3 regions of the Vibrio sp. VB16 genome follow, and region 2 is predicted to be linked to each of the others. Evidence: predicted binding sites of a transcription regulator. Region 2 holds the regulator's gene; each other region holds the start of a gene.

Region 1 (10,645 bases), 670 kb from region 2:
CATCTAGACCGACAAATATTAACCCTTTCTCTTTTAGTGTCGGAGCGACAGCCATTGCTATTCTTCTGTCCGTTTCACTCAATGGTCTCGCTTCGCCTCGGCCTCCTGCAGCAAGGTTACCACGGGTCTCTCCTTCTGCTGGGATACGAGCTAAACAGTATGGCATCGGTTCACCGTCGACCACTAGAATGCGTTTATCACCATTACTGATATCCGGAACAAATGTCTGAGCCATGGCATAATTTTGCCCATGATTGGTTAGGGTTTCGATAATGACTGAGACATTCGGATCGCCTTTCTTAACACGAAATATTGACGCTCCACCCATTCCATCTAATGGTTTTAAAATAATATCGCCGTGCTCTTCTTGAAAAGCTTTAATTTTATCGGACTTACGAGTCACTATTGTCGTTGGTGTGAGATCAGGGAACCAAGCGGTAAACAGTTTTTCATTACAATCACGTAAGCTTTGTGGCTTATTAACAATTAAAGCACCGTTTTCTTCAGCGCGCTCTAAAATGTACGTCGCATAGATATATTCGGTATCAAAAGGGGGATCTTTACGCATTAAAACAGCATCTAATTCAGAAAGTTCGATGGTTTGCTCTGATCTGAATTCAAACCATGAATTAGGATCTTCTTTTAACGTGACTATTTTGGTATCTGCAATCGCGACACCTTGTTCTAGGTGAAGATCGTTCATCTCCATATAGTGAATTTCGTAGCCGCGTTTCTGTGCCTCAATCATCATGGCAAAGCTAGAATCTTTTTTAATATTAATGGACGAAATTGGGTCCATTACTATGCCTAATTTAATCATTGTGTTCTCCTCTGTTTAGGGTCGCCAAGGCAGATTAGCCAAGATCACCGAAGCGGACCTGTAATGCGGTAATTGCCGTTAGTGCAGCCGTTTCTGTTCTTAATACTCGCGGGCCTAACAGCGTTTCTTCAAATTTATATGATTCCGTCATGGCGATCTCTTCTGCAGATAGGCCGCCTTCAGGACCAATAAGTAATCTAACTTTTTTAATGGGTTCAGGTAGTGTGTTGATAGAGTATTTTGCCCTAGGATGAAGGTTTAATTTAAGCGCATTGTCTTCTTCTCCACACCACTCTTCTAATTGCATGATAGGTCTAATTGTGGGAATACAATTTCTTCCGCTCTGTTCACATGCTGCGATTGCTATTTTTTGCCACTGATAAAGTTTTTTTTCAAACCTTTTGGTATCCAATTTTACACCGCATCTTTCGGAAATTAGCGGAGTGATTGTATTAACGCCGAGCTCGACAGATTTCTGGATTGTAAATTCCATCTTGTCGCCACGGGAGACAACCTGACCTAGGTGAATATCTAACGGTGACTCAATACTACATTCCACTCTTGCCAGGGCTTCTACAAGAACCGACTTTTTCGTGACTTCTGTAATGGTTGCAGGAAACTGTGCGCCTGTACCGTCAAATAAGAGTACCTCTTGGCCTGGTTTCATTCTTAGTACGCGGCCAACATGGCCAGCTGCATCTTCACCTAAAGAGATAATGCCAAGATTGTCTATGATTTCTGGATGGTAAATTCTAGGTACGCGCATTGCTGGTGGTCCTGAGGTTTATTTTCTGTTGATAACATGGATGCATTTTGCTGAAAAAACAAGGGTATTACGTTAGGTTGTTTATCCTAAGTTATTCCAGTTTGCTCTAATAACCTGACTAGGTTAATTGAATGCCTGTGTAAACGAGTTTTTGTTTGCACTCTCTGCAGCTGTATTGTGCGTTGCCATTTTGTGCCTTGTTATGGCGACGAATAGTGAGTGGGTAACAGTTGCATTGACATTGATATTCAAATGTCTTTCCTTGAACCGAGGTGATTTCAAAGTTGTGTGTGGTTTTTGCACGCAATAGAAATACACGTTCCATCATCATCTTCCACTCTTTCCCATGAGGCTTCACACGGCCAAATCGCTGGAAAGTGATTAAATGTGCTAATTCGTGTGGGATGACTTCTTGCAAGAACGGCTCTCTATTTTCACTAAAAAGAATCGGATTAAGACGAATTTCCCAGCCTTGTAGATAAGCCTTTCCGGCGGCCTTTCCTCTAAGTTTAAAGTTGATATCAGGGATCGGAAATGATTGGCCAAAATATTGATTCGCAGTGGCAACATGATGACACAATGCTTTTTTTGCTTGATAAGTAAGCTCTATATTGCCCAAAGAAAACTCCTAAAAAAAACGCCTCAGTATTATCTGAGGCGCTGATTATAAGGTGAATTCTATTTTCTTACTATGGTTTCGCGATAAGCATGCCATGTACCATACCCAAGTATTGGAATGACCGCTAGCATTCCGACGCCGTAGGTCGCAAAGCCAATTAGGGTACCAATACAGATCATTATCGCCCAGACAATCATTGCCGATAGGTTTTCTTTTACAGCATTGAAACTTGTAAACACGGCAGTCATCATGTCTACACGCCTTTCCATCATTAACGGGATAGAGAAAGCAGAAATACTGAAAATCAACCCAGCAACCACTAACCCGATAACGGCGTTAGTAAGAAGAAAAGGAATGAAGTCAGCTAACGGTGCGCTTTCAACTTGTGGGTAAAAAACATGCACAAGAGCGGCAATTCTCATCCAAAAAATTAGAGTAACAGTGAGCAATACCGCGAATGCCCATTGAGAAGTAGAGTTTCTATTGATCGCTTTTATAGATTTAAGAAGATTAGCTTGATGACCTTTCTCGCGCTGCCAACTCGCGTCATACAGTCCAAGCGCTAAAAATGGACCTATTAGCATAAATACGATAAGACTAGGTAACACAATAAGGTGTGATCCTTGCCACTGAGTTAATTGAACTACCGCGATCGCGGCGGCCATAAAGCAAAGCCCATAAAAAAAACTGATGGTTGGTAGTAGGAAAAAATCCTTAATACCCAATCTCACCCAACGAAAGGGCGCGGAAGCATCGATCTTATTGCAAGCAATCGTTCGTGCGTAGTCATGATCAGGAACATGATGTTGTTTAGATTCTTTTTTATGTAGTTTATCTGGCACAATTGTAGCCATGTGGCCTCCCTAGAAGAGATTAACAACTTGATGACCAATTCCAACAAATAGAGGTTCATTAAATCTAACGACGATGAACCTCTATTTACAAAAATTGAAGGGATGAAAACGTAATAACAAAAGTGCATTCGATAATGAGATTGCAACTCAGTATTATTTTCATCTAGGTTAAGTCTAGTCCAATTTTGGGGAGAGGAAAGTGAAGCGTTAAACGAATGAATTTTAGGGAAAAAATAACGAAGCCCTCTATAATTGAGGGCTTCGTGTTATATTTTAAGCGTTTTTTTAACAGAATAAACGTTAATACTTTAGCCCAGCAAAATCGCGTAGAACGTCGACTTTATCTGTCGCTTCCCAAGGGAATTCTTCACGGCCAAAGTGGCCGTAAGCTGCCGTTTTCTTATAGATTGGTTGAAGAAGGTCGAGCATTTCTTGTAGGCCATATGGACGAAGATCGAAGAACTGACGAATGGCTTTGATGATGACGTCGTGGGACACTTTTTCGGTTCCGAATGTCTCGACCATAATCGATGTTGGATCAGCAATACCAATGGCATAAGAAAGTTGAATCTCACAGCGATCTGCAAAACCAGCGGCAACAATATTTTTAGCAACATAACGAGCGGCGTAAGCTGCACTGCGATCCACCTTTGATGGATCTTTGCCAGAAAATGCTCCGCCACCGTGACGAGCTGCACCGCCATAAGTATCCACAATAATCTTACGACCAGTAAGACCACAGTCACCCATTGGGCCGCCAATAACAAAACGACCCGTTGGATTAATAAAGAAGCTAGTCTCTTTACTTAGCCATTCAGAAGGAAGTACTGGCTTGATAATCTCTTCCATCACTGCTTCGCGCAGATCCGGTGTAGAAATAGTATCGCTGTGTTGAGTTGAAAGAACAACGGCATCAATACCTACAATCTTGCCTTGATCGTATTGGAAAGTGACCTGACTTTTAGCATCTGGGCGCAGCCAATCTAGCGTCCCATTTTTACGAACCTCTGCTTGTTTTTGAACAAGTAGATGAGAATAGGTAATAGGTGCAGGCATTAATACTGCGGTTTCGTTTGTTGCATAACCAAACATGATGCCTTGGTCGCCAGCACCTTGCTCTTTTGGATCCGCTTTATCAACGCCTTGGTTGATGTCTGGAGATTGCTTACCGATGGTATTCAGTACTGCACAAGAGTCCGCATCGAAACCCATATCTGAATGAACGTAGCCAATTTCACGAACGGTCTGACGAGTGATCTCTTCAATATCTACCCATGCAGATGTGGTTACTTCACCACCAACCATGACCATGCCAGTTTTTACATAGGTTTCACAAGCAACACGTGCTTTAGGATCTTGCTCAAGGATGGCATCAAGAACAGCATCTGAAATTTGGTCTGCGATTTTATCTGGATGGCCTTCTGAAACAGATTCAGAAGTAAATAGATGTTTAGCCATAGTAGACAGCTCCGTATTAAAACGTTAAAAAAGATGCCATGTAGCACCTCTAAAAAATAAGAAAATGAATTGTGCAAAAAATACGCTTGAGTAGGCGTTTTTACATCTAGACGTCTATTTTAGTATTTGAAGCTAGAAATACAAGTTTTTTTTGAACTGGATCATAGAGTACGTGAATACAAATTTAAGTAGATGAGATGACTTTCATCAAAAAGTGTTAGATATTCGCTAATAATTGGCGAGGAAATCGATTGCAGTCCTAATTTCGCTCTGAGAGAATATAGCGCCGCTATTAATTAACTGTGTTTAGGTTAACTAGCGTTCACCTTAATCAATGAATTCGTGTATCTACTCAGGAGCAGACATGCCTTCTCAACTACCTTCTCAGCAAGAGCTAGCAAATGCAATCCGTGCCCTTAGCATGGACGGTGTTCAAAAAGCCAACTCAGGTCACCCTGGCGCACCTATGGGTATGGCTGATATCGCCGAAGTACTTTGGCGTGGTCACCTAAACCATAACCCACAAAACCCAGAGTGGGCTGACCGAGATCGTTTTATATTGTCTAACGGCCACGGCTCTATGCTGATTTACTCTCTGCTTCACCTTTCAGGTTACGAGCTTTCTATTGACGACTTGAAAAACTTCCGTCAGCTACACTCGAAAACACCAGGTCACCCAGAATATGGCTATGCACCAGGCATTGAAACCACGACGGGTCCTCTTGGTCAGGGTATCACTAACGCCGTGGGTATGGCATTAGCTGAAAAAGCATTGGCCGCTCAGTTTAACCAAGAAGGTCACGACGTTGTTGACCACAACACTTATGTGTTTATGGGCGATGGCTGTTTGATGGAAGGTATCTCTCACGAGGCGTGTTCTCTTGCGGGTACTTTAGGCCTTGGTAAGCTTGTTGCATTTTGGGATGACAATGGCATCTCAATCGATGGCGAAGTAGACGGTTGGTTTACAGACGACACACCGAAACGTTTTGAAGCGTACGGCTGGCATGTTATCCCTGCGGTAGATGGTCACGATGCAGCGGCTATCAATGCAGCGATTGAAGCGGCGAAAGCAGAAACGGGTAAACCTACTCTTATCTGTACTAAAACAGTGATCGGTTTTGGTTCTCCTAACAAATCAGGTACTCACGACTGTCACGGCGCACCACTAGGCGCAGACGAAATTGTTGCAACACGTAAAGCGTTAGGCTGGGAGCACGGTCCTTTTGAAATTCCATCGGAAATCTATGCGCAATGGTCTGCAAAAGAAGCAGGCGCAGCTAAGGAAGCAACGTGGAACGAGAAATTTGCAGCTTATGAAGCAGCATATCCAGAGCTTGCAGCAGAATTCAAACGCCGCGTAAACGGTGAGCTACCAGCAGAATGGGAAGCAAAAACGTCTCAAATCATTGCAGACCTTCAAGCTAACCCAGCGAATATCGCTTCACGCAAAGCGTCTCAAAATGCATTAGAAGCGTTTGGTGCGATGCTACCTGAATTTATGGGTGGCTCGGCTGACCTTGCGCCTTCAAACCTCACCATGTGGTCTGGCTCTAAGTCAATCACACCGGAAGATGCATCGGGTAACTACATCCATTACGGTGTGCGTGAATTCGGTATGACGGCTATCATGAATGGCTTAGCCCTTCACGGTGGTTTTGTTCCTTACGGCGCGACCTTCCTGATGTTTATGGAATACGCACGTAATGCCTTACGCATGGCTGCACTGATGAAAGTGCAGAATATCCAGGTTTATACGCATGACTCCATTGGTTTGGGTGAAGATGGGCCAACGCACCAACCGGTTGAGCAGGTTTCTTCTCTACGTTTGACACCAAACATGAGCACATGGCGCCCTTGTGACCAAGTTGAATCCGCCGTGGCTTGGAAATTCGCTATTGAGCGTAAAGACGGCCCAACATCGCTTATCTTCTCTCGCCAAAACCTAGCACAGCAAGAGCGCGACGCGTCTCAAGTTGCTGACATTGCTAAGGGTGGCTACATATTGAAGGATTGTGATGGTAAGCCTGAGCTTATCCTTATTGCCACTGGCTCAGAAATTGAGCTTGTCGTTGCAGCCGCCGCGCAACTGACAGCCGAAGGCAAAAAGGTACGCGTTGTCTCTATGCCTGCAACGGATGTATTTGATAAGCAAGACGCCGCTTACCGTGAAGCCGTTCTACCTGCTGACGTAAGAGCCCGTGTTGCTGTTGAAGCGGGTATTGCTGATTTCTGGTACAAGTACGTTGGTTTTGACGGTCGTATTATCGGAATGACCACCTTTGGTGAGTCGGCTCCAGCGGGTGAACTCTTCAAGATGTTCGGCTTTACTGTCGAGAACGTGGTTAAAGCCGCGAATGAAGTGCTCGCGTAACCGTACGAGCCATCGCGAAATAAAACCGAGCAGATTGCTCGGTTTTTTTCTGCATGCGATTTATCTCTATATCCAGTATTATCCTTGTTCAAACAAAAAGGATGAGATTTCAGTCGATGCTAAGAATAGCAATTAATGGCTTCGGCCGGATAGGTCGTAATGTGCTGCGTGCGCTTTATGAAAGTGGTAAAAATAACCAGATTCAAGTTGTTGCCGTAAATGAGTTGGCACAACCGGATGCGATGGCGCATCTTCTTCAATACGACACTAGCCATGGACGTTTTGGTAAAAAAGTATCTAACGACCAAGAACACCTTTTTATCCATCATCAGAATGGTGAGTTCGATTCGGTTAGAATTCTTCATTTAGCGGATATTGAGCTACTGCCGTGGAGAGATCTGCAAGTTGATGTTGTTTTAGACTGCACGGGTGTATATGGAAATAGAGACGATGGGCTTAAACATATTGCTGCGGGCTCAAAAAAGGTACTGTTTTCTCATCCAGGAGCAAACGATCTAGACAATACCATCATCTATGGTGTTAACCATAAAACACTTCTGGATAAGCATAATATTGTGTCAAATGGATCCTGTACAACTAACTGTATCGTACCGATAATCAAGGTATTAGATGATGCATTTGGAATCGACTCTGGCACCATCACGACAATTCATTCATCGATGAATGATCAACAAGTTATTGATGCTTATCATCCGGATCTGAGAAGGTCTCGCTCTGCTAGTCAGTCAATTATTCCTGTGGATACGAAACTTCATAAAGGAATCGAAAGAATATTTCCGAAATTTTCCAACAAATTTGAAGCAATTTCGGTGCGAGTGCCCACTGTAAATGTGACGGCAATGGATTTAAGCGTCACAATTAACACAAAAGTGAAAGTTAATGACGTAAATCAAACCATCATAGAGGCATCTCAGTGTACATTACGTCACATTGTTGACTATACTGAGAAGCCTTTAGTTTCGATCGACTTCAATCACGATTCACACAGTGCAATCGTGGATGGTTCGCAAACTAGAGTGAGTGATGGTCGTCTAGTGAAAATGCTAGTTTGGTGTGACAACGAATGGGGTTTCGCCAATAGAATGCTAGACACAACTATTGCAATGCTGTCATGTAAAAAGTAGCTTAAATAATTTATTTGCCCATTGAAATAAATGAAATCTACCCCCACATGACATAGCAGTTAAAGAATTTCTATGCTTGGTATATGCCGAGCTAAATAAACTTTCTTAAATTTATAAATCGAGAGGACAAACAATGTCTGTAATCAAGATGACTGACCTGGATCTAGCAGGTAAACGTGTATTTATTCGTGCTGATCTAAACGTGCCAGTAAAAAACGGTAAAGTAACTTCTGATGCACGTATTCTAGCATCACTTCCTACTATCAAGATGTGCCTAGAAGCTGGCGCCAAAGTAATGGTTACTTCACATTTAGGTCGTCCTACAGAAGGCGAATATGCTGAAGAGTTCTCTCTAGCACCTGTAGTTAACTATTTAAATGATGCACTTGATTGTGAAGTAAAACTTGCAAAAGATTACTTAAACGGTCTAGAACTAAACACGGGTGAGCTTGTTGTTCTTGAAAACGTTCGCTTTAATAAAGGCGAAAAGAAGAATGAAGAAGCGCTTTCTAAGAAGTATGCGGCGCTTTGTGATGTATTTGTAATGGATGCGTTTGGTACTGCTCACCGAGCTCAAGCTTCAACTCACGGTGTTGGAACTAACGCACCAATTGCTTGTGCAGGCCCTCTTCTTGCTGCAGAACTTGAAGCACTAGGCAAAGCGATGGACAATCCAGCGCGTCCTCTTGTTGCTATTGTTGGTGGTTCTAAGGTTTCAACTAAACTAACCGTTCTTAAGTCACTCTCTAAAATTGCCGACCAGCTTGTTGTTGGTGGTGGTATTGCGAATACATTTATCGCAGCTGAAGGTCACAATGTAGGTAAGTCTTTATACGAGGCAGACCTAGTTGAAACCGCTAAGATATTGATGAAAGAATGTGCAATCCCTGTAGCAACTGATGTTGCTTGTGCAAAAGCATTTGATGAAAATGCGGAAGCGGTAATCAAGCATGTTTCTGAGGTTCAAGATGACGACATGATTTTTGACCTTGGCCCAGAATCTACTGCGGTTCTTGCTGAAATTATCAGCAACGCTAAAACCATTCTTTGGAATGGCCCTGTTGGTGTATTTGAATTCAAAAACTTTGAAGCAGGCACCGCTGGCATCTCTAAAGCCATTGCTGATTCAGAAGGTTTCTCTGTCGCTGGTGGTGGTGATACTCTTGCGGCTATCGACAAATTCGGTATTAAAGCAGATGTTTCTTACATCTCAACAGGTGGCGGTGCATTCCTTGAGTTTGTTGAAGGCAAAGTACTTCCTGCTGTAGCAATGCTAGAAGAACGTGCTAAAGCATAATGATTTATGGAGGCGGGAATATACTCTCGCCTTTGTGTTTGCTGATGCTGGCTATTTATTGTTAGAATGCCTGCGCGTTATGAGCAAACGATTGCAAATTTTTAAGAATTTAATTTAAAACGACAGAAAATAGGACTCATTCCATGTCTAAGATCTTCGATTTCGTAAAACCAGGTGTTATCTCTGGAGCAGACGTACAAAAAGTATTTGAAGTTGCAAAAGAAAACAACTTCGCACTTCCTGCAGTTAACTGTATTGGTACTGATTCTGTAAACGCAGTATTAGAAGCAGCAGCTAAAGCTAAAGCTCCTGTTATCGTTCAGTTCTCTAACGGTGGTGCTGCATTCTTCGCTGGTAAAGGTGTTAAGCTAGAAGGTCAAGGTGCTGCGGTTCTAGGCGCTGTAGCGGGTGCTAAATATGTACACGCTGTTGCCGCTACTTACGGTGTTCCAGTTATTCTGCATACTGACCACGCAGCTAAGAAGCTTCTTCCTTGGATTGACGGAATGCTAGACGCAGGTGAAGAGTTCTTCGCTCAAACGGGTAAGCCTCTATTTTCTTCACACATGATCGATCTTTCTGAAGAGTCTCTTGAAGAAAACATTGAAATTTGTGGTCAATATCTTGCTCGCATGGCGAAAATGGGTATGACTCTAGAGATTGAACTAGGTTGTACTGGTGGTGAAGAAGATGGCGTAGATAACTCTGATATGGACGCGTCTGAGCTTTACACTTCTCCTGAAGATGTTGCATATTCATATGAGAAGTTGAATGCTATCAGCCCTAACTTCACTATCGCGGCATCTTTCGGTAACGTACACGGTGTTTACCAAGCTGGTAACGTTGTACTTACTCCAACTATTTTACGTGACTCTCAAGCTTACTGTACTGAGAAATTTGGTCTTGCACCAAATGCACTTAACTTCGTATTCCACGGTGGTTCTGGCTCTTCTGAAGAAGAGATTCAAGAGTCTATCGGTTATGGTGTTATCAAAATGAACATCGATACTGATACTCAGTGGGCATGTTGGGATGGTATCCGTCAGTACGAAGCTGCTAATCGCGATTTCTTGCAAGGTCAAATCGGTAACCCAACTGGTGAGTCAGCACCTAACAAGAAACATTACGATCCACGCGTATGGTTACGTGCTGCTCAAGTTTCTATGGTTACGCGCCTTGAAAAAGCGTTCTCTGATCTTAATGCTGTAGACGTATTATAATTCGTTTAAATCGTTAAATAGTAAAAACCGCTCGATTGAGCGGTTTTTTTGTGCTTAAATTTCACAACTGCATAACAATAAACAACATTAGT
Region 2 (10,645 bases):
GCATCGCATTTCATTTTTATTTTGATGGTAGGTGTAGTATGCATCGCACCTTTTACAGTCCGCTATCCATCCGCACTCATGACACATTAATGCAGGAGAGAACCCTCTACGGTTTAGAAATAGCATTACTTGATTGCCCGACGCTAAGTGCTTTCTCATTTCAGCAATTAGAGGCGCCGATAATCCGCCCTCCAAATAGAGTCCTTTTATATCCAATACTTTATGTGTAGCTGGTAGGGCATTACCTGCTCGTTTACTTAATATAAGATGATGATATTTGCCTGATATGGCATTTTGCAAGGTTTCAAAGCAAGGTGTGGCCGAGCCTAAAACAATAGGGATATTTTCTTTATGAGCTCGCATTATGGCCACATCTCGAGCGTGATACCGAAGGCTATCTTGTTGTTTATAAGACGTGTCGTGCTCTTCATCGACAATAATAATGCCGAGATCTTTAAACGGAGTCAGTAATGCGGAGCGGGTACCGATAACAATGCCGGCTTGTTTTTCTCTTGCTGATAACCAAGCATTGAGCCTTTCTGTGTCATTTAATCCAGAATGAATAACGGCAACAGGAACATTGAACCTTCTTTTGAATCGATTGATGGTCTGAGGTGTGAGTCCTATCTCGGGGACCAGAACTAGGGCCTGCTTGCCAGCGTCTAAAATAGGTTTGATCAGATTCAGATAAACCTCTGTTTTTCCGGATCCTGTTACGCCTTCTAATAGATAACAACCAAAGTTGTTATTGCTGTTCACTGTGGCGATAGCGACCGCTTGTTCTTCGTTTAATTTTGGTTTTTCACCTGCATTTTCTAGTTCCTCTAGCCAACGATCCGTCTTGGGTTTTGTTTCTGTAGAAACAATCCAACCTTTTTCATCTAAGGTTTTTAACACTGAACTGGAGATCGCTTCATCAATCATTTGTTGATGTGTTATCGAACCATTTTCAAGTAAGTGCATTACCTTGGCTTGTTTCACGGCGCGACCAAGCCCACTCATTAATTGATTTCTGCCAGTTTCAGTGATCTGCCATTCTATAAGCGAGGCAAATTCAGCAGCTTTGCCCTTTCTTAGAGCCGTTGGTAGCGCATTACTAAGAGTTTCGCCCAAAGGGTATTGGTAGAACTGACTGCACCAATTAAGAAGTGTGTAAAGATTATCTGGCCAAATAGGTTCGACATCCAATACTTGCTTGATGCTTTTTAGCTGATTTATTGGGAAGTCGGACTGATGAACCATAGCAGTAACTATTCCAACAAGCGTTTGTCTACCAAATGAAACGGATACACGACCACCGATAACCGGAAATTGATGAGCTTGAATGAGATAATCAAACCTCTTGTCTAGCGGCACTGGTAGGGCAATTTGAGCAATGGTTGGACGCATTATTGATGAGTAGTCAGCTTAATGAAACGAGGGGATAGTGTAGTTGATGCGCAATGTAATTACGAGAGATGCTCATTGACTGGAACGAAAGTGTCATATCACTAGGGGGAGGTGGTAGACACAATATGTGCGCAGAGTGAGTCATTTAGGCGCGAAAAGAAGAATTTGTTGAAAAAAGATTCAAATGAGTTGATTCCAATGTCTTGTTTCATTAATATACTGCGCCTTGACGGTATATCAATTTATGCCAATTTGTGTAAATACGTGTGGTGTTCGGCTTAGAATCGAATGGCGACACGGCCTATAATGAGGTTTTCCCATGAAAACAGGTATCCACCCAGAATACAAAGCAGTTAGCGCAACTTGTTCTTGCGGTAATTCTTTTGAGTTTAACTCAACTCTTGCAAAAGAATCTATCCACCTAGACGTATGTGACAAATGTCACCCGTTCTACACTGGTAAGCAACGTAACGTTGATACTGGCGGACGTGTAGATCGCTTCAACAAACGTTTCGGTGCACTATCTAGCAAGTAATTGCTATGTTGTAATTCCGAATAAAAAAGGACGCTTATGCGTCCTTTTTTTGATCTCACAATAAAAATAAACTTTATGACTTAAACCTTTTTCTATGTAGGAAGTTTTGTCGTGATCATTTACTATCTATCTGAATACTAAAAACCTCCCCTGCCAATTACAACTGGAAATAAATCTGATGTCCGAAGACAACCAACAAGATGACTTTCGTCAACAAGCACTTAATTATCACGCTTACCCGACTCCAGGTAAGACGGCGGTAGCACTCACTAAACCTGCAGATTCTGCTGAAGATCTAGCGCTGGCGTATAGCCCCGGCGTTGCCGAGCCAGTGCGGGAGATCGCACAGAATGTTGATAACGTTTACAAGTACACGGCAAAGGGTAATACGGTTGCTGTCATATCTAATGGTACTGCTATCTTAGGTTTAGGTAACTTAGGTCCAATGGCGTCAAAACCAGTGATGGAAGGTAAGGCCCTGCTTTTCAAACGGTTTGCTAATTTAGATGCCATCGATATTGAAGTAAAACATCGGACTACTGAAGAGTTTGTAAATACAGTTGCAGCCATCGCGGATACCTTTGGTGGCATCAATTTGGAAGATATTAAAGCCCCTGATTGCTTTGAGATTGAACGTCAACTTATCGAGCGTTGTGATGTACCTGTGTTCCATGATGATCAACATGGCACAGCAATTGTTACAGCAGCAGGTATGCTTAATGCTATAGAGCTTCAAGGCAAAACGCTTGAGGAATCAACCATCGTCTGTCTTGGTGCTGGTGCGGCCGCTACAGCATGTATGGAACTTTTGATTAAATGTGGTGCTCAGCGTGAGAAAATCTACATGTTGGATCGCAAAGGCGTTATCCATACTCGTCGTGAAGATCTAAATGAATATAAAAAAATGTTCGCTAACAATACAGACAAACGTACGTTGGAGGATGTTATAGAAGGCGCTGATCTGTTCTTAGGTGTATCAGGGCCAGATTTGTTACCAGCTGAAGCATTGAAATTGATGGCTGATAAACCCGTTGTCTTTGCTTGTTCAAATCCAGATCCTGAAATTAAACCCGAGATTGCTCACCAAGTCAGAAATGACTTAATTATGGGTACCGGTCGTTCAGACTATCCAAACCAAGTAAACAATGTTATCTGCTTTCCATTTATTTTCCGTGGTGCGTTAGATGTGCGTGCAAGTGAAATAAACATAGAGATGAAATTGGCCGCCGTTGAAGCGATTCGTCAATTGACTAAAGAGCCGGTACCGGAAGGTGTATTGAAGGCTGCTGGGGTAAGTAAACTTGAGTTCAGTAAAGAGTATATTATACCAAAGCCAATGGACCCACGCTTGCTTCCACGTGTTGCCAAAGCCGTCGCGGTAGCAGCAGTAGAGTCTGGTGTTGCAAGAATTGAACTACCAGAGAACTACATGTGCTAAAAGAGATTCAAAATAGAACATATTGATCGTTTTTAACCCATAAACCCGTCATTCCTGTGATATCAGGAATGACGGGTTTATGGGTATTAAGTAAATAGAAAAATAATCACGCTTGTGTAAATAATTCAATTGGGTGAAGTATTTCCCCCCAACCGATTAATTATTCTTCGTCAAACGCTTCAAATTCAATTCCCATTTCTGTCATTAATTTTTTAACTTCAGTTGGAATATCATCAGGACGATCTTTTCTCAAATCTTCATCTGTTGGTAATGGTTGACCTGTATAAGCGTGCAAGAATGCTTCGCAAAGCAGTTCGCTATTCGTTGCGTGTCGTAGGTTATTAATCTGACGACGAGTTCGTTCATCAGTCAAAATTTTCAAAACTTTCAGAGGGATGGAAACGGTGATCTTCTTAACTTGCTCACTCTTTTTTCCATGTTCTGCGTATGGACTTATGTATTCGCCATTCCAATCAGCCATTGCTCACCTTTGTCAAAATAGTCATAAAACAATTATGGGATAGAATTCTAGCGGGATTTACTGCCATAAGCAAAGACATATAGACGTCTAGAGCTATTGACGTCTTAAAAAACTAACAGTAAAGTGTCTTGTTATTAATTCTAACGTTCAAGATTCAGTTATAGTTAGCGGATAAAGAAAAATGAAAACTGAATTGATCGCAAAGGAAAGCCAGCACATGAAACAAAAGAAACCCGCCACTATCGCCGTTCGAACGGGCATTGAATCTGACTCTCAGTTTCATGCCGTTGTGCCTCCAATTTACTTGTCGACCAATTATAGCTTTCCAAGTTTTGGTGATGTGCCTAAATATGATTATACCCGTTCAGGAAATCCAAATCGGGGCATGTTAGAGCAAACCCTTTCCGATCTAGAGTCGGGAAAGGGTGCGGTAGTCACTAATTGCGGAACGTCAGCGCTAAACCTTTGGGTTTCTACTTTTATTGGGCCTAATGACCTTATTATTGCACCGAATGATTGTTATGGCGGTACCTATCGACTTTTTAATACTCGGGCTCAAAAAGGGGACTTTAACGTTTTATTTATTGATCAGTCCGATCTAAGCGCACTGGATGAAGCATTAGCCAAAAAACCTAAGTTGGTGCTACTAGAAACACCATCTAATCCATTGGTTAGAGTGGTTGATATTCAAGAAACGTGCGAGAAAGCGCACACTGTTGGTGCGCTGGTCGCGGTTGATAATACCTTCATGACACCTATATACCAAAAGCCTATAGATCTGGGTGCGGATTTTGTGATTCACTCTACAACCAAATATATTAATGGTCATTCGGACGTGATTGGTGGGGTTATCGTTACCAAGACAGAAGAGCATGCCGAAGAGCTTGCCTGGTGGGGGAATTGTATTGGGGCGACGGGAACGCCGTTTGATAGTTACATGACGTTACGCGGCATAAGAACCTTAGGCGCTCGAATGAGGATCCATGAAGAGAGTTCTCGTGAGATCTTAGCTTTTCTCTCAAAACAAGATCTTGTTGGCACTATATATCACCCAAGTCTGCCAGATCACCCGGGCCACGAAATTGCGAAAAAGCAGCAATCTGGTTTTGGTTCTATGTTGAGTTTTGATTTTAATGGCCCGATGGATAAGCTTGAAGAGTTTGTTGGCGCTTTATCTCTCTTTTCATTAGCTGAGTCACTTGGTGGCGTAGAAAGCTTAATCTGTCATCCTGCCTCAATGACACATCGAGCAATGGGTGAAGAGGCCTTAAAAGAGGCAGGGATAGCACAAACACTGTTAAGGCTATCGGTTGGGCTAGAAGATAGTGAAGACCTTATCGAAGATCTTGATAATGCATTTAAAAAAGTTCAGGAGACAGCTTAAATGACCGCTACACGTCAACTTCATAAATTTGGTGGAAGCAGCTTAGCCAATCCAGAGTGTTATAAACGAGTAAGAAATATTCTTGCCGAGTACTCTCAAAGTGAAGATTTAATTGTTGTTTCTGCGGCTGGAGACACGACCAATCAACTCATCCATTGGTTGAGTGCTTTAAATAAAGATGGACGAACGGCACATGAAATACTAACGGAATTGCGTCGATTTCAGTCAGATTTGATACAACAGTTAATTGATGAACCCAATAAAATGTTGGACCATCTTCATACCGATTTTACTGCCCTAGCTGATTTACAAAGCCCATTAACAATAGAGCAAGAAGCTCAGGTTCTTGGGCTTGGGGAAGTTTGGTCTTCAAGGTTGCTTTCACAACTCTTGTGTCAAGCAAAAATGGCGGCAGTCGCTATCGATTCACGTGACTTTTTGAGAGCGGACATTGGCACGCAACCAGAGGTTGATCGTTCGAGCTCATGGCCATTATTGAAAGAAGTATTGGCACAGCATTCTCAACACCGATTAGTCATTACCGGTTTTATGGCCAAGAATCGTCAAGGGGATACGGTTTTGCTTGGCCGAAATGGTTCTGATTACTCTGCGACGGTTATTGGTGCATTAGCGGAAGTTCATCGAGTGACCATTTGGAGCGATGTCTGTGGTGTCTATAGTGCCGATCCTCGAAAGGTTAATGATGCTTGTTTATTGCCTCTTCTACGCTTAGATGAGGCCAGTGAGCTAGCTAGGTTGGCAGCACCTGTGTTACATAGTAGAACACTGCAACCCGTGGCTCAAAGTGCGATGGAATTAGAGCTTCGGTGCAGCTATCAACCAGAAGCCGGCTCAACCAGAATCGAAAGAGTGTTGGCTTCAGGTAGAGGGGCGAAGATAGTAACCTCTCTTGATGAAGTTTTGCTTATTGAGCTGATATTTAGCCACGCACATGAATTTGAAAGAGCCAAAGAAGAAGTGCTACAAAGACTCCAACGAGCTCAATTACAACCGTTGGCTTATGAAGTTCAAGCGGATCAAGGCGAGCTGCTTCTTGCCTACACAGCAGAAGTCGCATCCGGTGCCCTTAGTTATCTACATGACTCGGCAACGGAGGCAGATATTCGGCTTAAAGAAGGTTATTCAATGGTCGCCGCTGTTGGTGCTGGTGTAACGAAAAACCCAATTCATAGTCATGGCTTTTATCAGCAGCTAAAAAATGCACCAGTCGAATTTATGTGTGAAGCGGAATCAGGTTTGAGTTTAGCGGCCGTTTTACGTACATCTAATACCTCTGTTTTAGTACAGGGAATCCACACTCAACTCTTTCAGGCACAAAAGCGAGTTGGTTTGGTTTTATGTGGTAAAGGCAATATCGGTTCTAGTTGGCTAGAACTATTCGCTAAGCAGAAAGGCGAAATAGAAAAACGTCGAGGTATGAGTTTTGAATTAATAGGTGTAGTGGGTAGCCAGACATATTGGATGAATATGGCTGGTATTGAGGCCTCGAGTGTACTTAGTCGTTATGAAGATGAAGCAGTAGAAAGTGATGGTAATGAATGGCTAGAGCAACTCAGTCACCAACAAGAGTATGATGAGGTAATCGTACTCGACGTGACGGCGAGTGAGGTGGTATCAATGAAATACCCCACTATTGCTGAAAAAGGCTTACACCTAATTTCTGCCAATAAAGTTGCGGGTTCTGCTTCAAGTGAGTTTTACCATAAAGTACAGGATGCATTTGCAAAAACAGGGCGTCATTGGCTATATAATGCAACCGTGGGTGCAGGGTTACCGATCAATCATACGGTTCGTGATTTGCGCGAAAGTGGCGATGAAATCACAGCATTCTCTGGAATATTTTCAGGTACTTTATCGTGGCTTTTCCAACAATTTGATGGGTCTATTCCATTTAGCGAGTTGGTTGAATTGGCTTGGCAACAAGGGTTAACGGAACCTGATCCTCGTTGCGATTTAGACGGTTCAGATGTAATGCGGAAACTCATTATTTTGGCGCGTGAATCAGGGTTGACGATTGAACCAGAGAGCGTAAAAGTGGCGTCTCTTGTTCCGGACGAGTTGAAAGATTTGTCCATCGATCAGTTTTTCGATCAAGGTCAGTTGCTAAGTGAACAGCTAGCTGAACGTCTAGAAAAAGCACAGCGTGAAGATAGAGTACTGCGTTATGTGGCTCGTTTACAGAAAGGGGGTAAAGCAACCGTAGGCATTGAGGCGCTAAATAAAGAGCATGCTTTGGCTAACTTGCTTCCCTGTGACAATATCTTTGCGATAGAAAGTGCTTGGTATAAGGACAATCCGTTGGTGATTAGAGGACCAGGAGCGGGCAGAGAAGTAACCGCCGGCGCGATCCAATCGGATATTAATCGATTATCAAACCTGTTTTAAATGTAAACGCTAGCCACTGCTTTTAAAGGGGCAGTGGTAGTTTTACTTGTCGTTGCCATGGGTATATCGATCTATCTCCAGAGTCGAATTCATGTTAACTAACCTTAGTCCCTCCTACATTCCCCTTGAATATCTCTCACCAATATCATGAAAAAATTTCATGAACATCATGTTGACATTAATCCCATTTCATTACATTCTACAGACATATAGACGTCTAAACGTCAAAACGGAAATACAAATTCGATCAGCCCGAATGAGAGAGAACTATGAGTTATTCACACGCTAGTCATCTAGATGCCTTAAATCAGAATATCGCGGAGCTTGGTGATATTAATGTCTCTTTTGAATTTTTTCCGCCAAGTAGCGAAAAAATGGAAGAAACGTTGTGGAACTCTGTGCACCGTTTAAAAACACTTCAACCTAAATTTGTGTCGGTTACCTACGGGGCAAACTCTGGTGAACGTGACCGTACCCATTCTATTATCAAAGAAATTAAAGATCAGACAGGCTTGGTGGCTGCGCCACATTTAACCTGCATCGACGCAAGTCGTGATGAGCTTATAGATATTGCGGATGACTATTGGGCAAATGGTATACGCAATATCGTCGCGTTGCGTGGTGATATTCCGGCTGGTGGTGGTGTACCAAATATGTATGCATCGGACTTGGTTACTCTGCTCAAGTCACGACATGATTTTGATATCTCAGTGGCGGCGTTTCCAGAGGTTCACCCAGAAGCAAAAAGTGCCCAGTCCGACTTACTTAATTTAAAAAGAAAGGTGGATGCAGGTGCTAATCGTGCAATAACCCAATTTTTCTTTGATGTTGAAAGCTACCTAAGGTTCAGAGATCGTTGTGTGAGTGCGGGGATTGACGCTGAGATAATACCGGGAATACTGCCCGTTTCTAACTTTACGCAAGCCTCTCGTTTTGCCGCAATGAATAACGTGAAAGTACCGGGATGGATGGCACAGCAATTTAGCGGCTTAGAAGACGATCCAACAACTCGCCAACTGGTTGGTGCGAGTCAAGCTATTGATATGGTGAGAATTTTAAGCAGAGAAGGCGTGAAGGATTTTCATTTCTATACTCTAAATCGTGCTGAGATGACGTTTGCGTTGTGCCATACATTAGGTGTAAGACCAACAAGATAAGCCGTAATAAATAAAAAGGGTCAATGTGTTCACATCAGCCCTTTTTATTTAGAATCAAAGACTAGAACGAAGTCGTTTTAGTCCATGGATTTTAATTCAGCAACCACTTCTTCCGCCCAATCAATCCAAGCTTCACGTATTAAGAGGTTACGTCTTAAAGTAAGGCGTTCTAATTTAGCGTGCTTGTCTAGCTTGGTTGGGTCACCATAATAAGTCGCTTCAATCTCTTTGTAATGACTGACTAGCTGTTTAGACTCACCAATAAGTATAGATACTTGTTCTCTGAAAGGAGCAGTAGGTTGGATTGCGCAAGCCATTAACTTAGCGCTGAACTCATCTCTTATTGTTGCCTGTGCTGTTGGTTGTTCAAACCATTCACCGAGTGCACGGCGCCCAGTTTCGGCAATGGAGTAAATTTTTCTATCTGGCTTCCCATCCTGAGGATGCAAAACACAGGTGACGAGTTCATTTTGAGCCATTTTATTGAGCTCTCGATAAACTTGTTGATGACTCGCTTTCCAAAAATAGCCAATGCTATATGAAAATTCTTTGGTTATATCATATCCGGTAGCATCGCGAGTGCTTAAAACGGTAAGGATTACGTGTGGTAATGACATATCTTAAATCCAATAATTAGTAATACAAATAACTCACAACTTGAACTGCTTCCGTGCTTTTTGTGACACTAATTATTTTGCAGTTCAGAATAACGACAGATCTGCTTATTAGCAGTTCAGAATAACGACAAATCTATGTTTGTTCGTCATTCCCTATCTTCAGCCGAATTCCACCTAGATACTTGCGGAGTTTGATTCCATATTATTATGCCTGTTATGAGTATAGTCGATCTTTGAGGCACAACGGGGCGTAAGCATACCACTAAATTTTGTTGTTAAAATAAAAAAAAAGGGCAAATTGTCTCAAAAGGATGATAAACCTCTCGAATTGAATTGCAAACAGAACAGTGTGCTGAATAATTTAGCCACACTGTCCTGTTTGTGGTTTTTTGTTCTACCCTGTGTTGCGCATGCCAGCAGCAATACCTGCTATTGTCACCATCAATGCTTCTTCTAGTTCTACAGAGGGTTGATCTGATTGGCGAGTTCGGTATAGAAGCTCAGCCTGAAGAATATTCATAGGTAAAACATAGACGTTACGCAATCGGATAGACTCCAATCCCCACGGGTCGCTTTGCATCAAGTTTTCGTTGTTCTCAACATTGAGAACGGCCTTAATATCTTTTTGCAGCTGGTCCCGCAATTGATCGCCTATTCGCCAAAGTGACTTGTCTGCTAGTCTTTGATCGTAATATCGGGAAATTTCAATATTGGTCTTGGTGTACACCATCTCTAACATACCAAGGCGGGTAGAGAAGAAAGGCCATTCACGACACATCTCCTCTAATAGGTTCTGGTGCCCTTTGTCGATTGAGTACTGTATCGATTCACCAGCCCCCAACCAAGCGGGTAAAACCAATCTATTTTGACTCCATGAGAATATCCATGGAATAGCCCTTAGACTTTCCACTCCACCGTTAGGGTTTCTTTTTGATGGTCTCGATCCGAGAGGAAGCTTGCCCAACTCTCGTTCTGGGGTCGCCGCTCTAAAGTAAGGAACGAAATCTGGCTCCCCCTGAACGATGGAGCGGTATGCTTCACAGGATACTTGTGACAAGACTTCCATTAGGTCGCGCCACTCTTGCTTCGGGCTTGGAGGCGGTAAAAGATTGGCCTCAAGAATCGCACTGGCGTAGCGGTTAAAGCTGTTTACTGCGATATCCGGTAACCCAAGCTTAAAGCGGATCATTTCCCCTTGTTCCGTTACACGCAACCCCCCCTTTAAACTTTTCGGCGGT
Region 3 (10,645 bases), 580 kb from region 2:
GCGCAAATCGCGATGAGAGCCCCGTCGGTACTGCATCCACTTCTAAAAATTATTACCAATAATTTGATGAAGGATCACGAGTTGTATTTTGATCAGGTTTATCAACATTTGTGTAAGAGTGATGCGGCGGCATTGTCAGAAACAGAAGTCACCGATAATTTTTTATTGGCGTTTAGAGAAGCGATGCGACAAGGGCCGAATGCCTTTTGCGAAGATCTGGTCATTCTTAGTCGTCTATGGAACATTAATTTTGAAACTATCGTTTCACCAGTGACGATATGGCATGGCAGTTTGGACCAGCATGTTCCCGTTCAATTGGCACGAAAATTTCACCGTAGCTTTAGTAATTCAACATTTCATGAATTTGAAAACCTTGGTCATTTACTCGTCTATCATCGCTGGAGTGACATTTTAAAATCTGTGGCAGAGGAACATGCTTAGATACTTTTGGACGTTAACCGACCTATCTGGTTGAAAGTAGATCAACAATTAAACAGAATAGTTATCGCTATGTTGTAGTATTGTTAAGTAAGTATTAGTGTTGATGCCGTCAGTTGATGAGCAGGTTTGCTAGTCAGTCTGCACCAGTTCAAGCGTAGATTGGAGGTCAGGGAGTCATTATGAAATGGAGTCAAATTAGTTTTCGCCGTCGAATGCTCATTATCATGATACTGTCCGGTTTATTGCAGCTATTGGTCTTATCCTTAGCTGGGTTCAGCTATATTAAACACTCACAAGAACAGGAAACGGGTCTTAAAGCCCAAGGTATTGCCAACTTTCTTGCTCAATCTACCGCCGTTATTCAAATGTTAGAACAAGGCTCTTCCGCCAATCTTCAGCCGCGATTTTTAGAGATGACCAATGCTATTGGTGCCGCTTTTATAGTGGTTGGGAATAAAGAAGGTATTCGCCTTATTCACCCAGTGAAAACCCGTATTGGGCAGCCAATGAAGGGGGGCGACAATGATCTCGCACTCATCTATGGCCAGTCTTATGTGTCCTTTGCGGAAGGGTCTTTAGGTAAATCCGTTCGTGGGAAAACGGCGGTCTTTGATGCAGATGGGCATATCATTGGTGTCGTGTCTGTAGGGTATTTATTAGCGGGGTTGGAAGACCGCATTGAATCTTATTTGACGTTTCTTCTTGGCATGGTCGTACTTGTTATGATGGTAAATGCCGTTATTTCTAACTATATTTCCAGACGATTCCAAAAAGCTATTCTTGGTTTTGAACCAGAAGAAATCGGACGTTTATACGGTGAACTTGATGTCACGATGAGCACGATTAAAGAAGGCGTCATCAGTATCGATTCGCAGGGAATTTTAAGGTCGATTAACACCAGCGCTTGCGACATTCTCGGCTTAGATAAAACGAAGGTGATAAATCGACCTTTTTCCACAGTACTTCCGGACTCGGATCTGTATCGCCTAATAGAGAGAGAGCAGCCCGAGCACGATATTGAACTGTATTTTAATCATCAACGTATCATCGCCAATCGCAACCCTATCCTTGTTGAAGGGAAAGTGGTTGGGGCGGTATCGAGCTTCAGGCGTAGAGATGAAATCAGCGAACTAACAAAACAACTTTCTCAATCTAAGGCGTATGCTGAAATGCTGCGTTCTCAAACACATGAGAACAGAAATAAGCTCAATACCATTAGTGGGTTGATACAAATGGGGGAGTTAAATGCGGTACAGCAACTGATTGGGAAAGAGACAGAGCACTACCAAGCGCTCATCGAATTTTTACGTGAAATGATCCAAGATCCTTTGGTGGCGGGTATGTTGTTAGGCAAAACTGAGCGAGCAAGAGAGCTTGGTCTGTATCTTATTGTGGATAGAGAGTCTTGGCTGGCTTCGTTAAATGGCCATGTAGATGCAGATGATCTGGTCACTATCTTAGGTAATCTTATTGATAATGCATTTGAAGCCAGTTTGGCCGCCATTACTCAGTTACCAATAGAGCGATCGTCGCGGAGTAATATCGAGGTGGTACTGAGTGATTTTGGTCATGACATCATCATTGACGTTATTGATAATGGGTGCGGTTTTCCTGACGATTTAGAAACAGGCTCGTTGTTGCAACGAGGGGTATCGAGCAAAGCGCTGAATGGCAGAGGGGTCGGATTGTTCTTAGTTAAGCAACTCACCGACCGATACGGTGGCCATATAGAGTTAGTGAAAAACAAAACGGCAGGCGTAAGAGTAACCGTCTATATTCCCAAGGAAGGAAAGCAATGAGCACACCAATACGAGTCATGATAATCGAAGACGACATCAATATTGCCGAGCTGCACCAACGGTATCTCGATACTATAGAGGGTTTCGTTGTGGTCGCCATTGCCACTTCAGTCGTAGAAGCGGAGATGCAACTTGACATATTAAAGCCGGAGTTAATCCTACTGGATGTCTATCTACCAGACGGAACCGGTATCGAGATATTAACGCGTTTACGTCATCTCAATCAGGCGTGTGAGGTAATATTGATTACCGCTGCTAGAGAGGTCGAATCATTGCAACAGGCCATGCGCTATGGGGTGATTGATTACCTACTCAAGCCGATTCTCTTTTCCCGACTGGAGTCCGCGCTAGAGAAATACAAAAATAGAGCGGAAAAACTACACCAAACGGAAGGGCTTAACCAGTCGTTGGTGGATGAAATGATGCGTAATCACCCTTCAGAACCGAACCGAGAATTAGGTTTGCCTAAAGGGATAGATTCAGTGACACTTGAAAAAATACGAGGTCTATTTCTTTCGAATAAGGTATTTACCGCGGATGAGGCAGGGGAGGCGATTGGCTCTAGCCGTACGACCGCACGACGGTATCTGGAATACTTGATAAGTACGGGTGAATTAGACGCCGATGTTAATTATGGTACCGTTGGTCGCCCTGAACGATGTTATCGAAAAAGGATTCGTTGACCGATATGGTCTTTGATCACTGATGCTGACGATCATGTGAGAGTATAAAAATACGCCGTTGTAGGCGCATTTTTATTAATACGTGATGGTTCTATGATTCCCTTTTTTTCAGGCGATAAAAGAGAGACGTCATGAGGGATAAAATAACTGGACCCATGACAACAATCACCGCAATAATCGTGAACGCTAAGGTAATCGGGCGCTCCCACAGAAAACTTAACTCCCCATCACTTATCATCAACGTTCTTCTTAGGTTCTCTTCCATCATTCCTCCGAGAATAAAACCTAGCAACAAAGGCGCTAAAGGAAAGTTGGCGAGCCTCAATGCAATCGCTGCCATCGCAATAATCAACATGATGAAGACATCCATCGTATTAAACGAGACGAGATACACACCAGTGATTGAGAAAAAAAGAATCATAGGCAATAGAACGGTTCGCGGTACCGCGAGAAGTTTAGAAATATAGGGAATCAGCGGCAGATTCAAAATGATCAAGACAATATTTCCGATGTACATCGAAATGATGACAGACCAGAATATTTCAGGATGCTCTACAAATAAGCGAGGTCCAGGCTGAATTCCGTAAGCAATTAACGCCCCAAGCATAATCGCCGTGGTGCCGGATCCAGGAATACCAAGGGTTAGCAATGGTACAAACGACCCACTAGATGCGGCATTGTTGGCGGATTCGGGTGCAACAAGGCCTCGTAGGCTGCCTTTACCAAATTCATTTTGTTTTTCTTTTGGTGCTAGGTTTCGTTCTAGACCATAAGCTAGAAAGGCTGCAATGGTGGCACCCGCGCCGGGAAGTACACCAACGAAAAACCCAAGAATAGAAGAACGAATAGCAACAGGCGCAACATCTTTGAACTCTTCCTTGGTCACTTTCATGCTACCAATGTCGACCATTTTTTCCTGTTCTTTAGGGTGATTCTCTTTTTCTGGCTTTAGTATCCCCATCAAGGTTTCGCCAAGGGCAAAGGTGGCCATCGCCAGCAATAAAAAGCTGAACCCATCCATTAGATCAGTTAAACCAAAGGTAAAGCGCTCAACGCCGACGCCTTTATCAATACCAACGGTAGAAAGCATTAATCCAAGAATAGTCATCATCCATGCCTTAATTACCTGTCCTTTTCCGGCAAATGCGGCTACGGCAGAGAGGCCCACTAGCATTAAAGCAAAATAGTCTGGTGACTGAAAGCTTAACGAGACCTTAGCTAACGCTGGGGCGGCGACCAGTAGCATGATGGCTGAAAGAGTACCACCAGTAAATGAAGAGTATGCCGCTAATGCCAACGCCTTTCCAGCCTGACCTTTTTGTGCCATCGGGTAGCCATCAAAAGCAGTAACAACGGTAGAGGAACAACCAGGGGCATTGATAAGAATTGATGAGGTTGAGCCTCCGAAAACCGCGCCGTAGTAGACACCAGCCATAAGGATCAATCCAGAAGAGGGTTCAAGCCCATAGGTGATTGGGATCATGAGTGCGATGGCTGAAATTGGCCCTAGGCCAGGCAACATACCAATGAAAGTACCAACAAAACAACCGACAAATACCATGAAGATATTCATTGGTAATATAGCGGTGGATAGGCCCTGTAAAATTCCGTCTAACATAATAACCTCCTACCAGATTGTAAAAATAATGCCCGGTTCTAGATAGATATCTAATCCTTGGGTCAACATTAAATAAAAAAGGATGACAAAAGGAAAAGAGGCACCAAACAATATTTTTTTATTACGTTCTCCTAGCAAGTAGAATCCGATCATTAAAAAAAAGCCCGTCGCTAATACAAATCCAAGATAGGTTAACCCCACACCATACAGCGCCATGAGCAGTAAAAACGACCCTAATAACCGCCAATGAAATTGCGTAATGTCGGTTTTCTCTTTGTCGGATGAAGTCGAAACTAGCAACAACAGCGACAAAACAATACCAACCACAGTCAAAATAGTCGGCAGAGTTCGAGCCGTGAAAGGTTCGTATTCGTCACCGGGAAAAAAGGGAATGAGCGATGATTGATATCCATAACATAGACAGACAATCAAAAAAATTATCGCGCTTATTCGATCTCCAGATAGTACGCTTGATCCGTTAAACCGTATCGAGTTGTTATTGGCCATAACGCTCCAAAATTATCCATTAAAACAGAAGGAAATGATAAATAATCAGGCCATAGGAGACTATGGCCTTGTCTGATTTACTTGTTTAGAAAGCCAAGTTCAGTCATAAGTGCGCCGGTTTGTTTTTCTTGTTCTTCGAGAAACTTGAAAAAATCATCAGAGGCTTTGTAGTTATCAATCCAGCCATTACGATCTCTTACTATGGTCCACTCATCGGTGGTATACATCTTCGATAGTACGGCATTCCATTCCTGCACTTTTTCTTTGCTTATTCCCGGTGCTGCGAAAAATCCACGCCAGTTGGCAAAAACAGTGTTGTTGCCGTATTCCATTAGCGTTGGAATGTTTGGTGCGGCTTCTAAGCGTTTCGGTGCTGTGACCGCTAACACGGTTACTTGACCTGATTTAGACATTTCAAGGACTTCACCCAGCCCAGTAGAAAGTAATTCAGTTTCACCAGAAAGGAGTGCGGCCATTGCTTTGCCACCTGCGTCATAAGCAATGTAACGAACGGATTTCGGGTCAAACCCTTCACCTTTAAACGCTGCGGCTACGACGAGATGATCCATACTGCCGCGTGCTGAGCCTCCGGCTATTTTTACACTTCGAGGGTCCGCCTTAAAATCGGCAACCACATCTTCCCATGTGGCATATTTTGAATCTGAGCTTGTCACAATGGCACCATAGTCTGCGATGGTAGCGGCAACTGGGGTTAAATCACGAAAAGATTGTGGAAAAATACCGGTTAAAGAACGAACCACAATAGGGGTTGAGTTCACCATTAAGGTATCTTGTTGTCGGTCTGCAGTTTCAATTAGATGCGCAATAGCTTTACCGCCGCCGCCCCCAGACATATTTTGAAAGGAAGCACTGTCGATGATATCCGATTTTATTAATACATCTCCGGTACCACGAGCGGTCATATCCCAGCCTCCACCAGCTCCACCGGGAATGAGAAAATGTATTTTTTCCATATCGGCAGAATAAGCACTCAATGAGAAGGTTGTAGCGGCAATCGCCAGGGTTATCGTTGTTTTATAAGACTGATACATGGTCACGCTCCTTATGTGTTTTTAGAGATAGCATCGTGTCTATCCCATCAGATTACTCAAATGTTAATCATTTGTTAAAGGGGTGGCAATATAGGTAAAATAATGAAGATAAAGTCCATTAAGTAGATATTGTTCATACTGTTCATGAAGAAAAACAGAGAACGTTGTGCTCTACGCTTTTGTCGATTGGCAATGTAGCGGGTCTGAAGTTAAAGCGAAGTATGTTGAAAAATTAGCCATAAAAAATGCCGGATAAATCCGGCATTTCTGCGTGACACCTTTACGTTGTTCGGGTTATTACCAGCCCTTAACGACACCACCTTTAAAGATCTCAGATGCGGCTTTATAGACCTCATCTGTTTGGTAGGCTTTTACGAAATTTTGTACTTTTTCTGACTCGACATTGTCAGTACGTGCCACAATCAGGTTTACGTATGGAGACTTTTTGTCTTCTACGAATATGCCATCTTTCTCTGGTGTTAGATTGATGCTGCTCGCATAGGTCGTGTTAATGATTGATAGTGCAACATCGTCAAGAGAACGAGGAAGTTGTGCTGCGTCTAGCTCTACGATGGTGATGTTTTTAGGGTTCTCTACGATATCGCGAATGGTGCCAGAAAGGCCAGTATCGGCGCGTAGTTTAAGCAACCCTTGTTGCTCAAGAAGTAGTAATGAACGACCTAAGTTAGTTGGGTCGTTAGGGACTGCGATACGTGAGCCATCAGCAATTTGGTCAACGGATGTAACCTGCTTAGAGTAACCCGCAATAGGGTAAACAAACGAGTTACCTGCGATAGCAAGCTTGTAGCCACGGTCAGCAATCTGTTGATCAAGATAGGGCTTGTGCTGGAAGGCATTGATATCTACAGAACCATCATCAAGTGCTGCGTTAGGCGTGACGTAGTCAGTGAACGTGACAAGTTCAACATCTAAGTTGTACTTCTCTTTTGCTACTTTTGCCGCTACTTCAGCCACTTGAGCTTCTGCTCCTGCCATTACACCGATTTTTATTTTGTTGCTATCCACTTCTTTGTCACCGCAGCCTGCCAATATTAGAGTTGATGCCGCTGTCGCTGTTATGAGCAAATTTTTAAGACTAAATTTCATGTTACCTCTCCTTAGTTTGTTGTGATTATTATTATCTGTGGTCAACACGACGGACGAATGTATCGCCTATCGATTGAATTATTTGAACCAGTACTATCAACATCACCACGGTGACCGCCATGATGACAACATCATATCGATGAAAGCCGTATCGAATGGCGACGTCACCTAGACCTCCACCACCAACGGTACCTGCCATGGCTGAGTAGCTTACTAGTGTGACTAAAGTGATAGTGACGGCATTGATTATGGTAGGCAGAGCCTCAGGAAGCAGTACCTTGGTAATGATTTGGAAAGGCGTTGCTCCCATAGATTGTGCCGCCTCTACAAGGCCACCCGGGACTTCAAGCAATGCGCCTTCAATTAGACGGGCAACAAAGGGGATGGCACCGATGGTAAGAGGGACGATTGCGGCTGTTGTACCGATAAACGTACCAACTAAAAGTTTTGTTACTGGGATGATAGCGACCATTAGGACCAGAAATGGTACTGAGCGGCCAATGTTCACAACGGCACCTAAGCCACCATTCAATTTGGTGTTTTCTGCAAGGCCACCTTTTTTGGTGATGTGTAAGATAACACCTAGCGGAATACCTACTGCAAATCCGACCAAACCAGAAACGGCAACCATATAAAGCGTTTCACCTGTGGCGCCCAATAATAGGCCACTATTAAAGCTTAACCATTGAGTAATAGAATCAAAGGACATAACCAAGCACCTCTACTTTAACTTTGTGTTCTTCTAAAAATTTGATCGCTGCATTGTCATCTTCTTCTGAGCCAAACAACTCTGCGACCATCATTCCGAACTTAACACCGCCTGCGTAATCTAGGTCGGAACTTAAGATGCTCACATCGATATTAAACTGACGAGAGATCTGGCTCATAACGGGGGCATCTACTGTCTCTCCAGTAAATTCAAGCCTGACGAGCGGATGCGTTCCGTCAATACGATCTGGTTGTAGCCTAGATTGGTAGTCCTCTGGAATAGAGAGGTCTAACGTAGAGCGAATAAAACTGTGCGCGAGTTCTGTTTTCGGGTGAGCAAAAATTTCACCAACCGTGCCTTTTTCGACAAGTTCACCGTCTCCTATGATGGCGACTTGATGACATATGCCTTTAACAACATCCATTTCGTGAGTAATGAGTAGAATAGTTATGTTCAGTTTACGGTTGATCTCTTTCAGCAATTCAAGGATTGATTGTGTAGTTGCCGGGTCTAATGCACTGGTGGCTTCGTCACATAGCAAGACTTTAGGGTCAGACGCTAACGCTCTTGCAATGGCGACACGTTGTTTTTGACCACCACTTAGGTTGGCCGGATAAGTGTCTCGTTTATCCTCTAGCCCCACCAAAGATAATAACTCGGAAACTTTGGTGTCTATTTTCTCCTTGTTTATGCCTGCAAGCTCTAGAGGCAAGGCAATATTATTAAAAACAGTGCGAGAAGAAAGCAAGTTAAAGTGTTGAAATATCATACCAATATTGCGACGAGCTTCGCTTAACTCTGATTTAGATAACTGAGTCAAATCGACTCCGTCGACGACAACGTTACCCTGTGTAGGGGCTTCTAACATGTTTACACAACGGATAAGTGTGCTTTTTCCTGCACCGGAGGAACCTATAACACCAAATATGTGGCCTTGTGGAACGGTTAGGTTTATCTCTTTTAAGGCGTGAATTTCTTTTTCGCCTTGATAGAACACCTTGTTAACGTTGCTGATTTTAATCATGTAATAAAACCTAATCAGGATAATTAGAATAAAGTATTGGTTAACTTTCTAAACTGTAGATTATGCTAGGGCTATCACGTTTTTATGTCAATAGATATTTTTACGTCTAGACGTCTGTAGCTCCATTTGGAGCGTGTTATTTGGATGTTACGGCGTTCTAAACGCGATAAAACGACATTAAACAAACCTTGTTGTTTGAGGATAAATGGTGATTAGCGTTGTAAAGCGTGCAATAATTTCGATCTAAATATCTAATGAGGATAACGCTTTGGCTAAACCTGCTGTGTTTTTAGACCGAGATGGTGTGATTAATGTCGATCATGGGTACGTTCATGATGAACATGATTTTGAATTCATCGACGGCGTCTTTGAAGCGACAAATAAATTACAACAGATGGGGTATCTTTTGGTTTTGGTCACGAACCAATCCGGTGTTGCCCGCGGGTTGTTTAGCGAAGATAGGTTTCTCTCATTAACTGAGTGGATGGATTGGAACTTTGTCGATAACGGTGTTGAGTTCGATGGGATCTATTACTGCATGCACCACCCAGAGCATGGTATTGGTGAATATAAACAAGACTGTGATTGCCGTAAACCCAAGCCTGGCATGTTTCTTTCTGCGCGTGATTTCTTAAAGATTGACATGAAGAATTCGGTTATGGTCGGTGATAAAGCGGAGGACATGATGGCCGCGGAAGCGGCTGGTGTTGGCACTAAAATATTAGTCAGGACCGGCAAGCCAGTGACAGACAAGGGAGCATCTATTGCCTCGACGGTACTTAACAGTATTAAAGACGTACCAGCATACCTTGAACAGATATAAAGGTTTTAGTGTGAATATAAAGTGGCTTTTTATGTCAATAATTATGGTGTTGGTTGGATGCAGTTCGACCATAGAACCGTTCTATGTTTGCAATAACGGAACGCAGTTTACGGTGTCAACTATAGACGAAAATACAGCAGAAATAGTCATGGCGCATAAACGTATCGCACTAAAACAAATTCCAGCGGCTTCGGGAAGCAAATATCAAAACACGGACCGTGAATTGTTGCTTTGGCTAAAGGGAACCCGAGCCATGTTGACACTTAGTTCGGATACGGTTGTAAATTGCGATCAGGTAATGAATTGATGCCAACAAAAAAATTGACTATTCATGATATTGCAAAACTTTCTGGTGTTGGTAAGTCAACGGTTTCTCGTGTATTAACCAATGACCCTAAAGTGAAGCCGGATACCCGTGAACGGGTAGAGAAAATAATTGCAGAGTCTGGTTATGTACCGTCGAAATCAGCGCAGTCTATGCGCGGAGGTAGCCAGAAGGTTGTTGGTGTTATTATCTCTCGTCTAGATTCTCCTTCCGAAAATAGCGCCGTCAGTAGTATCCTCGATACACTTTATAGTGCCGGATACGATGTGGTTATCATGGAGAGTCAGTTTGATAAAGATAAAACCAACGACCATCTAAACGTACTCAAAAAGCGAAATGTTGATGGTGTTATCCTTTTTGGTTTTACTGGCTGTGATATTTCTCGTCTGGTTGAATGGAAAAGCAAAATCGTCGTCATTGCCATGGATGTGGAAGGTATCTCGTCGGTCGATTACGATAACGCGGGTGTGATTATAAAAGCACTGGAGCATATAAAGAACCATTCTTTATCGGAAGTGGCTTATATCGGTGTCGATATAAGCGATAAATCAACCGGT

The links. The regulator MetJ, encoded in region 2, represses methionine synthesis genes. The targets are predictions, from matches to a motif close to TTAGACNTNTANANGTCTAA.
Region 1: metK (methionine adenosyltransferase) is a predicted target of MetJ. The motif match lies at 4,616-4,635, and genes of this name have one in related genera.
Region 3: metN (methionine ABC transporter ATP-binding protein MetN) is a predicted target of MetJ. The motif match lies at 9,039-9,058, and genes of this name have one in related genera.

What each region holds. Positions count from the first base shown of each region.
Region 1 covers NZ_CP087590.1:417,716-428,360, forward strand. Annotated here, with positions in the region: gene gshB (glutathione synthase) at 1-820, opposite strand, end outside; gene rsmE (16S rRNA (uracil(1498)-N(3))-methyltransferase) at 855-1,586, opposite strand; gene IUZ65_RS02080 (SprT family zinc-dependent metalloprotease) at 1,705-2,205, opposite strand; gene IUZ65_RS02085 (DUF2189 domain-containing protein) at 2,265-3,059, opposite strand; gene metK (methionine adenosyltransferase) at 3,360-4,517, opposite strand; gene tkt (transketolase) at 4,882-6,891, shown strand; gene epd (erythrose-4-phosphate dehydrogenase) at 7,008-8,036, shown strand; gene IUZ65_RS02105 (phosphoglycerate kinase) at 8,170-9,333, shown strand; gene fbaA (class II fructose-bisphosphate aldolase) at 9,477-10,553, shown strand.
Region 2 covers NZ_CP087590.1:3,380,851-3,391,495, reverse strand. Annotated here, with positions in the region: gene priA (primosomal protein N') at 1-1,389, opposite strand, end outside; gene rpmE (50S ribosomal protein L31) at 1,709-1,924, shown strand; gene IUZ65_RS15425 (malic enzyme-like NAD(P)-binding protein) at 2,103-3,362, shown strand; gene metJ (met regulon transcriptional regulator MetJ) at 3,523-3,843, opposite strand; gene IUZ65_RS15415 (O-succinylhomoserine (thiol)-lyase) at 4,061-5,227, shown strand; gene IUZ65_RS15410 (bifunctional aspartate kinase/homoserine dehydrogenase II) at 5,228-7,633, shown strand; gene metF (methylenetetrahydrofolate reductase) at 7,903-8,790, shown strand; gene IUZ65_RS15400 (PadR family transcriptional regulator) at 8,868-9,407, opposite strand; gene ppc (phosphoenolpyruvate carboxylase) at 9,802-10,645, opposite strand, start outside.
Region 3 covers NZ_CP087590.1:2,805,670-2,816,314, reverse strand. Annotated here, with positions in the region: gene IUZ65_RS12850 (alpha/beta fold hydrolase) at 1-441, shown strand, start outside; gene IUZ65_RS12845 (ATP-binding protein) at 621-2,240, shown strand; gene IUZ65_RS12840 (response regulator) at 2,237-2,923, shown strand; gene IUZ65_RS12835 (tripartite tricarboxylate transporter permease) at 3,015-4,541, opposite strand; gene IUZ65_RS12830 (tripartite tricarboxylate transporter TctB family protein) at 4,551-5,048, opposite strand; gene IUZ65_RS12825 (tripartite tricarboxylate transporter substrate binding protein) at 5,126-6,100, opposite strand; gene IUZ65_RS12820 (MetQ/NlpA family lipoprotein) at 6,398-7,207, opposite strand; gene IUZ65_RS12815 (methionine ABC transporter permease) at 7,239-7,916, opposite strand; gene metN (methionine ABC transporter ATP-binding protein MetN) at 7,906-8,940, opposite strand; gene gmhB (D-glycero-beta-D-manno-heptose 1,7-bisphosphate 7-phosphatase) at 9,209-9,763, shown strand; gene IUZ65_RS12800 (MliC family protein) at 9,795-10,070, shown strand; gene treR (trehalose operon repressor TreR) at 10,070-10,645, shown strand, end outside.